DNA from 2 places in the Bacillus sp. A015 genome. Region 2 is predicted to be linked to the other one. Evidence: predicted binding sites of a transcription regulator. Region 2 holds the regulator's gene; the other holds the start of a gene.

Region 1 (4,403 bases), on a different contig from region 2:
CCCATGTTCGGTAACCTCCAGTTGTTTGTAACACGTTGTAAGAAATGGCAAAAAGCCAAAACGAGTGATGCGTTTTGACTTTTGCGTTTTACTTATGATTCATCTCCAAAGAAGAAGTCGTCATCTTTTAACGGCTCAACTGTTGCTTTTTTGTAGCCGTTCCCTTTCATTGAGAAGAAATCATGTGACTTTGTTTTTGTATTGAGTCCGTTCAATACAATCGGGTTAATCTCTTCTTCTTCAAAGTAAGGGGCAAATCCAAGGTTCATTAACGCTTTATTGGCATTGTAACGAATGAACTTTTTCACATCATGCGATAAATTGACTTGGTCATAAATATCCTCAGTGTAATGAAGCTCATTTTCATAAAGCTCGTTCAGCAAATCAATGGAGAAATCATATAGCTCTTTTTGCACGTCAGGTGTTTGTTTGTTGTAAATTTCTTGCGCTAATAACCCAACGTACACACCGTGAATCGCTTCGTCGCGCAAAATCAAGTTAATGATTTCACCACTTTGCATGAGCTTTCCTTGTCCATAGAAATAAAGCGGGTAGTAAAAGCCGCTATAAAATAGGAAGCTTTCTAAATAAACAGAAGCAACCATTGCTTTAAACAAGGAAATAGGATCATCCTTTTGAATCGAACGGTATAGACTTACAATCATATCAGCTTTCTTTTGCAAGAATTTATTTTTCTTGACCCATTCAAACACTTCACTAATGGTTTCAGTTGGTGCAAGTGTCATGAAGATATTTGAGTATGATTTCGCATGTACCGCATTTTCCATCATCGCCATAAAGTTCAACACCGCTTTACGCTGATGGCCGTCTACATGTTCTGCCACAATCGGCATACCTGTATTTCCTTGTTCTGTATCAAGTAAAGTCAGTCCAGCAAGTACCTTCATGTACGTATCCCGCTCTTCTTCACCTAAATACTTCCATGTCAAGAGATCCCCGTTTAAGGAAATCTCTTCAGGAAGCCAGAACTGCTTCACATTTTGGTTGTAAAACATTTGTGTAAAATCGTCTTCGTGTTTTGACCAGTTGGCTGCATCATAAATTTTTGTCACGTTAAACTCTCCTTTAATCAAACAACACAAGAAAGACAGCCTTCCTGCCCTGTATCCTTCGTTCTTGCATAATAAAGTGTCTTAATGCCTTTATGGTGTGCATACAGATCGATGCGGTTTAAGTCACGCGTTGTCATCGTATCTTTCAGGAATAATGTAAAGCTGATACCTTGATCGACGTGCTGCTGAATCGTTGCGATCATATCGACCACTTTAAACATGTCCATATCGTACGCTTCTTTATAGAAGAACCAGTTTTGCGCTGAAAGACCTGGCATTGGGTAATATGTTTTGCTGTTGCCGTATGTTCTTTCCTCGATACGTTCCATAATTGGCATAACAGATGCTGTTGCCGATTGAACATAAGAAATCGAACCTGTTGGTGCAATACATAATCTATAGCTATGGTACATCCCATTTTCCGCTACAAATTCTTTAAGTGCTTCCCAGTCTTCTTTTGTTGGAATGTGCATGCCTTCAAATAGTGCTGCCGCTTTTTCTGTTTTTGGTGTGAAATCATTCTCCACGTATTTATTAAAGTACTCACCAGTTGCATAGCCAGAACCCTCATAACGGTGGAATGTTTCTCCTTTTTCTTTTGCAAGCTCACTTGAGCGTTTAATCGAGTAATAGTTCACCATCATAAAGAACGTATTAGCGAAATCTCTTGCTTCTTCACTTTCATATGCCATTTGGTTTTGAGCTAAATACCCGTGAAGGTTCATCGCGCCAAGCCCAATTGATTTCATTGCTTTGTTTGCTTTTCTAACAGCCGGTGCATTGCGAATATCCGTTGTTTCAGATACAAGCGTTAATGAGTCTGTTGCAAGCTTGACTGTTTTTTCAATTGATTTGTTTTTCATGACATTCATGATATTTAATGAACCAAGGTTACAAGAAATATCCAGACCGATCTCATCTTCTTGATCATAGTCCGTGTAAGAAGATACCTCTGAAGCCTGAAGCACTTCTGAGCAAAGGTTTGAGAATTTCACACGTGAAATATGGTTCAGTGCATGCTCTCTATTCACATTATCTTGGAACATGATATATGGATAGCCTGATTCTGAGCGTAGAACAGCCAATTTTTCAAGAAGCTTTCTCGGATTGACTTTTTCTTTTTTAACTTTCGGGTTTTCTACAAGCTCGTCATACATTTCTTCCATGTCCATCTCATCAAGGTGCTGTCCATATTCTTTATAGACTGTGTGCGGATAGAAAGTGTAAGCTGTTTTATCTTCTCTTGCAAGCTCGATAAATTTGTCTGGGATGACAACACCAATGGAAAGTGTTTTCACACGAACATCTTCATCAGCAGAGATTTTTTTCGTATCTAAGAAATCATTGATATCTCTGTGGAAAATATTGAGGTAGGCACTGCCTGATCCCTGTCTTTGTCCCATTTGATCTGCATACCTGAATGCATTATCAAGAAGCTTCATCACGCCTACGACACCTTTTGTCGCGTTTTCTACATCTTTGATTGCTTCGCCTTTCGCACGAAGTTTTGACAGGTTCAAACTGACGCCGCCGCCTAGTTTCGAAAGCTGCATGGAAATATCAATCGCTCTTGAAATATCGTTTAAAGAGTCATTCACTTCAAGCAAGAAGCAGCTCACAAGCTCACCGCGTCTTTTACGTCCAGCGTTTAAAAATGTTGGAGTACTTGGCTGATATTCTTGGTTGATCATTAGTTCTACAAACTCAAGTGCTTTTTCTTTGTCTCCGCCCGCGAAGAAAAGAGCCACAACTGAAATGCGGTCTTCATAGCGTTCAAGAATTTTCTTTTTATCATTTGTTTTCAGTGCATAATCATTGTAAAACTTAAACGCACTCATAAATGATGGGAATCTAAATTTTTTGGCATATGCAGCTTCGAATACTTCTTTAATATCTGCCATGCTGTATTGCCTTAAAAATTCTTCCTCATAGTAGTCGTTTTCTATTAAGTAATCAATCTTCTCTTCTAAGTTGTGAAAGAAGACCGTGTTTTGATTAATATAATCTACGAAATAACTATGTACAGCTTCTTTGTCCTTATCGAACTGAAACTTTCCTTCTTTTTGAATCATAATCTCGTTATTTAATTGTATCCACTTCGGAACCTGATTTTGTGACAATTCTTTCTACCTCCTGTGTAAACAATTCAACATCCCTTTTTGTTCCGCTTAGTTCAAAGGTGTGCAAAATAGGAACTTGATATTGTTTAGAAATCGTATCGGCGCTTTTTGCAAAATTATCTCCCCACACTTTGTTGCCACTCACTGCTACACCTAGTAAAAGGTGAGCATTTTTCTCTAAAAAGGACTGAGTGGTACTAGGGACTTGTCCAAATCCTGTCGTAAAGGTGACGAGAATAAACGGCGTATCCAAAAACTCTTCTCCAGTCAATTTTTGTTTGTCTGTAAAAGGGGTCTTGTCCAAAAAGCGTTGAACATTTCCTGTTTTTGAATCAAATACGATTTGAATCAATTCCATCACGACCTAGTTTTTAGTATTGTTGATCATTTCGTTATTCACTATATATAGTATACTATGTTTTTTTAAAACACAACATATAGATGTTCGAAACGAAAAAAATCAACCAACCCGGCCGAACATTCATAGCCGAACTCGTACGTTCAAATAAATAGAGCAGAGCAGGATCTAAAAATAGACTGCCCTACTCCCTATTCAACTGAAACCGAAATCTATCATAACACGAAAAAAAATCGCTTAGTAGACTAGACTTTTTGTTTTATTTTTTGTAGGCATCGCACTGTAAATCTTCTGACACTTCTGTTATTTCCACTTCAACACCCAATTCTTTTAGCACCTCTTCAAGCGCAGAGACGATTGAAGCTTCTCTCACTAATTCTTTCCCATTTACAGAAACGCTTGTTCCATATTCGAAACAGGAGTCGTCTTCACAAGTTTGTTCCCAGTGATTAATTTTAATTTTGTGTGTCATGAACTCATCCTTTTCTGTCTAGATGTCTGATGCATGATTATAGTGTAGCGACTTCACATACATTTGTAAATTGACGTGCTTAGCTTCCCCTCTTTTTCATCAAACTGATACACATGTACTTCATCATCTTTCACAACAGCAAAGTGATTATTTTTTAGCGCAACAGACGATTGTAAAATGCCTTTTACATGATCCTCGTCATTTTGATAAGAATCGTTTTGCCAATTTTCTTGTCTCGTTTCGATGTTTGAGATGGCGCAAGATCCAAATAAGACAACGATTCCAATCAAAAGGAGTATCACTCTAATCCTTCTTAATTCAAGTTCTGCATTTTCCATATAAATCCCCTCACCTTTTTAAAAGTCCAATAAGGAATCATA
Region 2 (4,403 bases):
TCAGATAAATCAAACAAACAATCGCTAAGGCGGCATAATTGCCGCTAACAAAGCTTGACCCGAGGACATTTAACGCAACCGTACCCGGTATTAGGCCTAAAAAGGTCGCTGCAGCAAACGCACGATATTGAGCATGTGAAGCTGCTGCCGCATAGCTGACAAAATCAAAATGAATAGGCGCAATACGCAATAACAAAATATAAAGAAACCCATGCTCCTGAATGCGGGACGTCACTGATTTCAGCTTCCGGCTGCTTGCATTCGTTTCATTCTGCTTTGAACGGAAGGTTGAAGCAAGCCAAAATGAGCCTGTTGCGCCAGCGGTAGCACCGACGAGGGCATAAACGGTCCCAAGGACACTGCCGAATGCCAAACCTGCTGCCAGCGAAAAGACAGTGAGAGGAACAAGAACAAACGGGCGAAAAAGTGATAAGAAAAGAAAAACAAAGGGAGCCAGCATCCCAAATTGAAGTATCCAATTCTTCACATCTTTCGGCGCCAGCTGAAGATGCTGCTTATTCAGCCACCATAGCGTAGCAACGAGAATGCCAATCACGAGAAAAAGCAGCCATTTTCTTTTGTTCATCTCATCAGCTCCTCCTTCATGTGACGTACTTTTTTATAAATGACGGCGATTTTCTCCTTCAAGTACGACTGGCTCTGCTAAATAGAGAATCCGTTCCATTAAACGAGCTGCTTTGACCTCTTCTTTTTCTCCGCGCTGTGAGTACGTAAAGTGATGCTTTAGTTCACTCGGTGAGAAATTAGAAGAGAAGAAAGTTGGCAGCTGTTCGGCCATACGATATTGTAAGATCGTTCCTAGCAGTTCATCTCGTACCCAGCTTGTCATCGACTCTGCCCCAATATCATCAAGCATTAAGATAGGTGTTGATTTGACCATATTCAGCTTCTCTTCCAGTGTATGATCGGCTAAAGAATTTTTTAACTCTCTCACAAATTCAGGCACGTATACAAGGAGAGATGGGTATTCTTTTTCCGCTAGCTGCTGCGCAATCGCTGCTAGAATAAACGTTTTGCCTACCCCAAACTTCCCGTGTAAATACAAGCCTTTCCCTTTACCAGTCTCATCATAGCTTTGCAGGAATTGGCCTACTTTTTGGATGACCTCTTGTCTTCCCGTGACGTTCAGATCAGCGAACGTTGCTTGAAGAACATTCTGCGGAATGTACATGCTTTTCATGAGCTCTTGCTGTTTTTTCTGTCTATCGAGACGCAGCTTTACTGGACAAGGGGAATATTCAATATCAATACTCTGCCCTTTGATCACAAGCTTCGGATGATACCCATCTAAAATGGCATTTACGTTCTCTTCCTCTAAGCAGTAAGAGCAGCCTTTCGATTGCTGCACATATTCAAAGAGCCGATTCAAGCTGCGATTGATCATGTCTTCTTGTATCTCTTCTTGATGCTCCTTTAAAAAGGCTTTTACATCTTCATCAGCTAACACACTTTCTTTAATCTGATTGTATCTCACGCGAAAATCTACTCGTCCTTTTAGCTGTTCAAATGAACGACCGATCGGTTTCATCTCCATCTCACCTCACATTAATGTGCATTGTATTTTTTCATATTTTTAAACTGATCTAACAGTTTTTCTTTTTCTCGTTCAAGATCCTCTGTAGACAGACTGTCCGCTTGTTCTTTTGCCGGCTGTTCTTTCGTTTCAGTTTCTTTCATCCAGTCAGGCAGTTTCTCCTCGCGGACGACTTTTCCTGATCCATATGTGCTTCGCTGCTTTTTCTGCTGCGCCCACTCAGTCATTTGCCTGTTCTCTTCTTTTGCCATTTTCATGGCCGCCTTAACGGTTTTAATTTTCTTTCTCACCCAATGGGCAGCGATTTTTTGCATATACGTTTTGGACAGCTTCATATCTGTTTTCAGCAGTGTATAGTAGATCAGAACGTTCATGACACCTGGCTCTAGCTGCTGCTCGAGCATGATATCTTCGACAATTCTTAAGTCAGCATACGTTGGCTCAATGCCATCTGCCATATCTTTTAGAAGCTCCCTGGGCGAAATATGATCTAGCTTTTCAATCAATTTGGCATCAGGTGTATCTGCCGGCGGCGGCTTTGAGGCATCGTGACGTAAATGTCTTGGCTGTTTTTGATCAATCAGTTTCGGCTGTTCGCCTCTGTATTCAATTTGATACCAGTCTCTTGCTGCTTTTCTTAGCTCTTCTGTTGAGATCATTTGATCCGAACCACAGGCGCCAGCTACAATATTTTGCATTTGCAGCGGGGTGATGCCGTATACAACAGCTAACTTCTTAATCGTCTCTTTCACCTGCTTTGTCAAAGCCTTTCTTGGAATCATCATGTCAGACATGCCCGCTAACAACAGATCAAAATCAAAGGATTCGTCTGAGAGCGGTGCCGGCTGACTAGATCCAACTGTCACATATTCATAGCCATGATCAAGCGATGATGCCTGATTGATTTCTTCTGTCATCTTGCGTTCGCCTGGCTGCAATACGTGAAAGACTTCTTCAAACGAACGTGAAATGTTCTTCGCTTCTGCAGGAACACCTGGATAAGAAAAATAATCACGAAGCTGCATATATTTTGCTTTTTCTACACGATGGTACAAAAGGACATTCAGCATACCGTCTTGGAAAAACTCATCAGGCCTTAGCGGCGGCACGAGCTCATATGTAAACAGTCTGCCCTCTTCCGTTTCCTGTTCATATGTGCGGAGTAATCCGATCGCTTCAAGTTTTAAACGTTCCTCAAAAATCTCATTTAAATTCGTTTGCAGCATGACCATGAGCTGCCGATGAGGTGCGGGCTTTCCCCACATACGATTTTGTTCCAGCTCTCCCCACAGCGTCATGTATAAGCTGAAAGCGGACATGCCAATTAGCGGCTGATATAAAAGAGTGATGAGCTGTCTATCGATGTCACCGAGCAATGAAGCGCTTTTGACGACATACGGATCGACGGCTAGCACTTCCTTCCAATGCTCTGTCATATGCTGATCCTCCCCCTGAATACGATTGTTTCCATTGTACACTCTTTTTGCGTTTTACGCTTTACGCAGGAAAAAGAGCATGAAGAATCTTCAGCTCTTTTTTAGCGTTCTTTCTTTAATAAATCTTTTAATTCGTCAATAAATACATTGATGTCTTTAAACTGCCGGTAAACCGAAGCAAACCTGACGTAAGACACTTCATCAATTTTCGCCAGCTCGTCCATCACCATTTCACCAACAAGCTCACTTTTTACTTCTGACATGCCTTGATTACGCAATTCTTTTTCGATGTTAAAGCAAACATCTTCCAGCTGTTTTAAAGCGACAGGACGCTTTTCACACGCTTTGATGAGTCCTCTCAGCATCTTTTCCCGGCTGAATTCTTCTCGTATACCTTCTTTTTTCACTACAATAAGCGGTAATTCTTCTAATTTTTCAAACGTCGTAAAGCGATATTGGCAGCTTTCGCACTCTCTTCTACGACGGATGGATTTCCCTTCATCTACTGGTCTTGAATCAAGCACCCTTGTGCCAAGGTGCTGACATGTGGGACATTTCATTTCATCAGCTCCGATCTATTCTTGGAAGTTGTTTGTCTAGTTCTTCATAAAGGGACAAAACGGTCTTTTGACTGTAGCCAAAATCTGTTGGCAGGGCCGTTTCTGTTGTCACGTTAAAATCGACAGCTGTTTCAAAAGGACGAATTGAAATGACAGTCGCCACGAGAAAGGCTTTTTTCGGCATTCGTATGTCTGCGCTGATTTCACCTCGTTCTGCTGAAACAGATGTCACTTGATAGGAATCGTTTCGGGAAAGAAGGACTTCCACCGCTTGAAAAACTTTTGCATTTGTCGATTTGTAGTAACGGCTTTTCAGCTCTGACACCGGATGATGGTCAGATGTTTCCGTATGGTTTGAAATCAATCGTTTGAACTTTTGTCCTAAAGTCATACACATATCCCCTTTGCCTTTACGCCTCTTCTTTATTTTATAAAAAAAACCTTTGTTTTCCTAGAACAAAAGTATAGACAAGTTTGGGAATGTTGGATGTTGTATATGAAACAAATATAAAAAGGAGCATAACACAAAGGCATTCAATGCTTTTGGCCAGCTCCCATTGCAATCTTTTTTATGTTTACAGTGCTTCGGCTTGTGCCTGTTTCACTTGTACAGGTCCCATGCCTCGAGGAATTTCGATGTTCTCTCTTGTTTCAGCACCTAGTTCATCTCCGATATGATCTGCTGCGATATTCGGATCTAGGTCGCCGCAAGTATAGACATCTATGCTCGCATAACCATGTTCAGGAAAGCTGTGAATTGTCAGATGAGATTCAGAAATAATGACAACTCCACTTACTCCTTGAGGTGCAAATTTGTGAAAAGCAACCTCTCTTACCTCAGCTCCTGATTTC

Evidence for each region. Region 2 encodes NrdR, which represses ribonucleotide reductase genes. Its sites were predicted from a motif close to AACACNATATATNGTGTT; they were not measured.
Region 1: the regulator NrdR is predicted to act here: its motif matches at 3,589-3,606, upstream of nrdI (class Ib ribonucleoside-diphosphate reductase assembly flavoprotein NrdI).

The regions. Positions count from the first base shown of each region.
Region 1 is NZ_JBSPZB010000001.1:269,596-273,998, reverse strand. It holds gene ACSLGF_RS01335 (hypothetical protein) at 1-5, opposite strand, end outside; gene nrdF (class 1b ribonucleoside-diphosphate reductase subunit beta) at 93-1,073, opposite strand; gene nrdE (class 1b ribonucleoside-diphosphate reductase subunit alpha) at 1,091-3,193, opposite strand; gene nrdI (class Ib ribonucleoside-diphosphate reductase assembly flavoprotein NrdI) at 3,153-3,545, opposite strand; gene ACSLGF_RS01315 (hypothetical protein) at 3,811-4,023, opposite strand; gene ACSLGF_RS01310 (YmzC family protein) at 4,077-4,361, opposite strand.
Region 2 is NZ_JBSPZB010000006.1:118,628-123,030, forward strand. It holds gene ACSLGF_RS07630 (TVP38/TMEM64 family protein) at 1-586, opposite strand, end outside; gene dnaI (primosomal protein DnaI) at 620-1,549, opposite strand; gene ACSLGF_RS07640 (replication initiation and membrane attachment family protein) at 1,567-2,991, opposite strand; gene nrdR (transcriptional regulator NrdR) at 3,093-3,551, opposite strand; gene ACSLGF_RS07650 (cytosolic protein) at 3,556-3,942, opposite strand; gene speD (adenosylmethionine decarboxylase) at 4,127-4,403, opposite strand, start outside.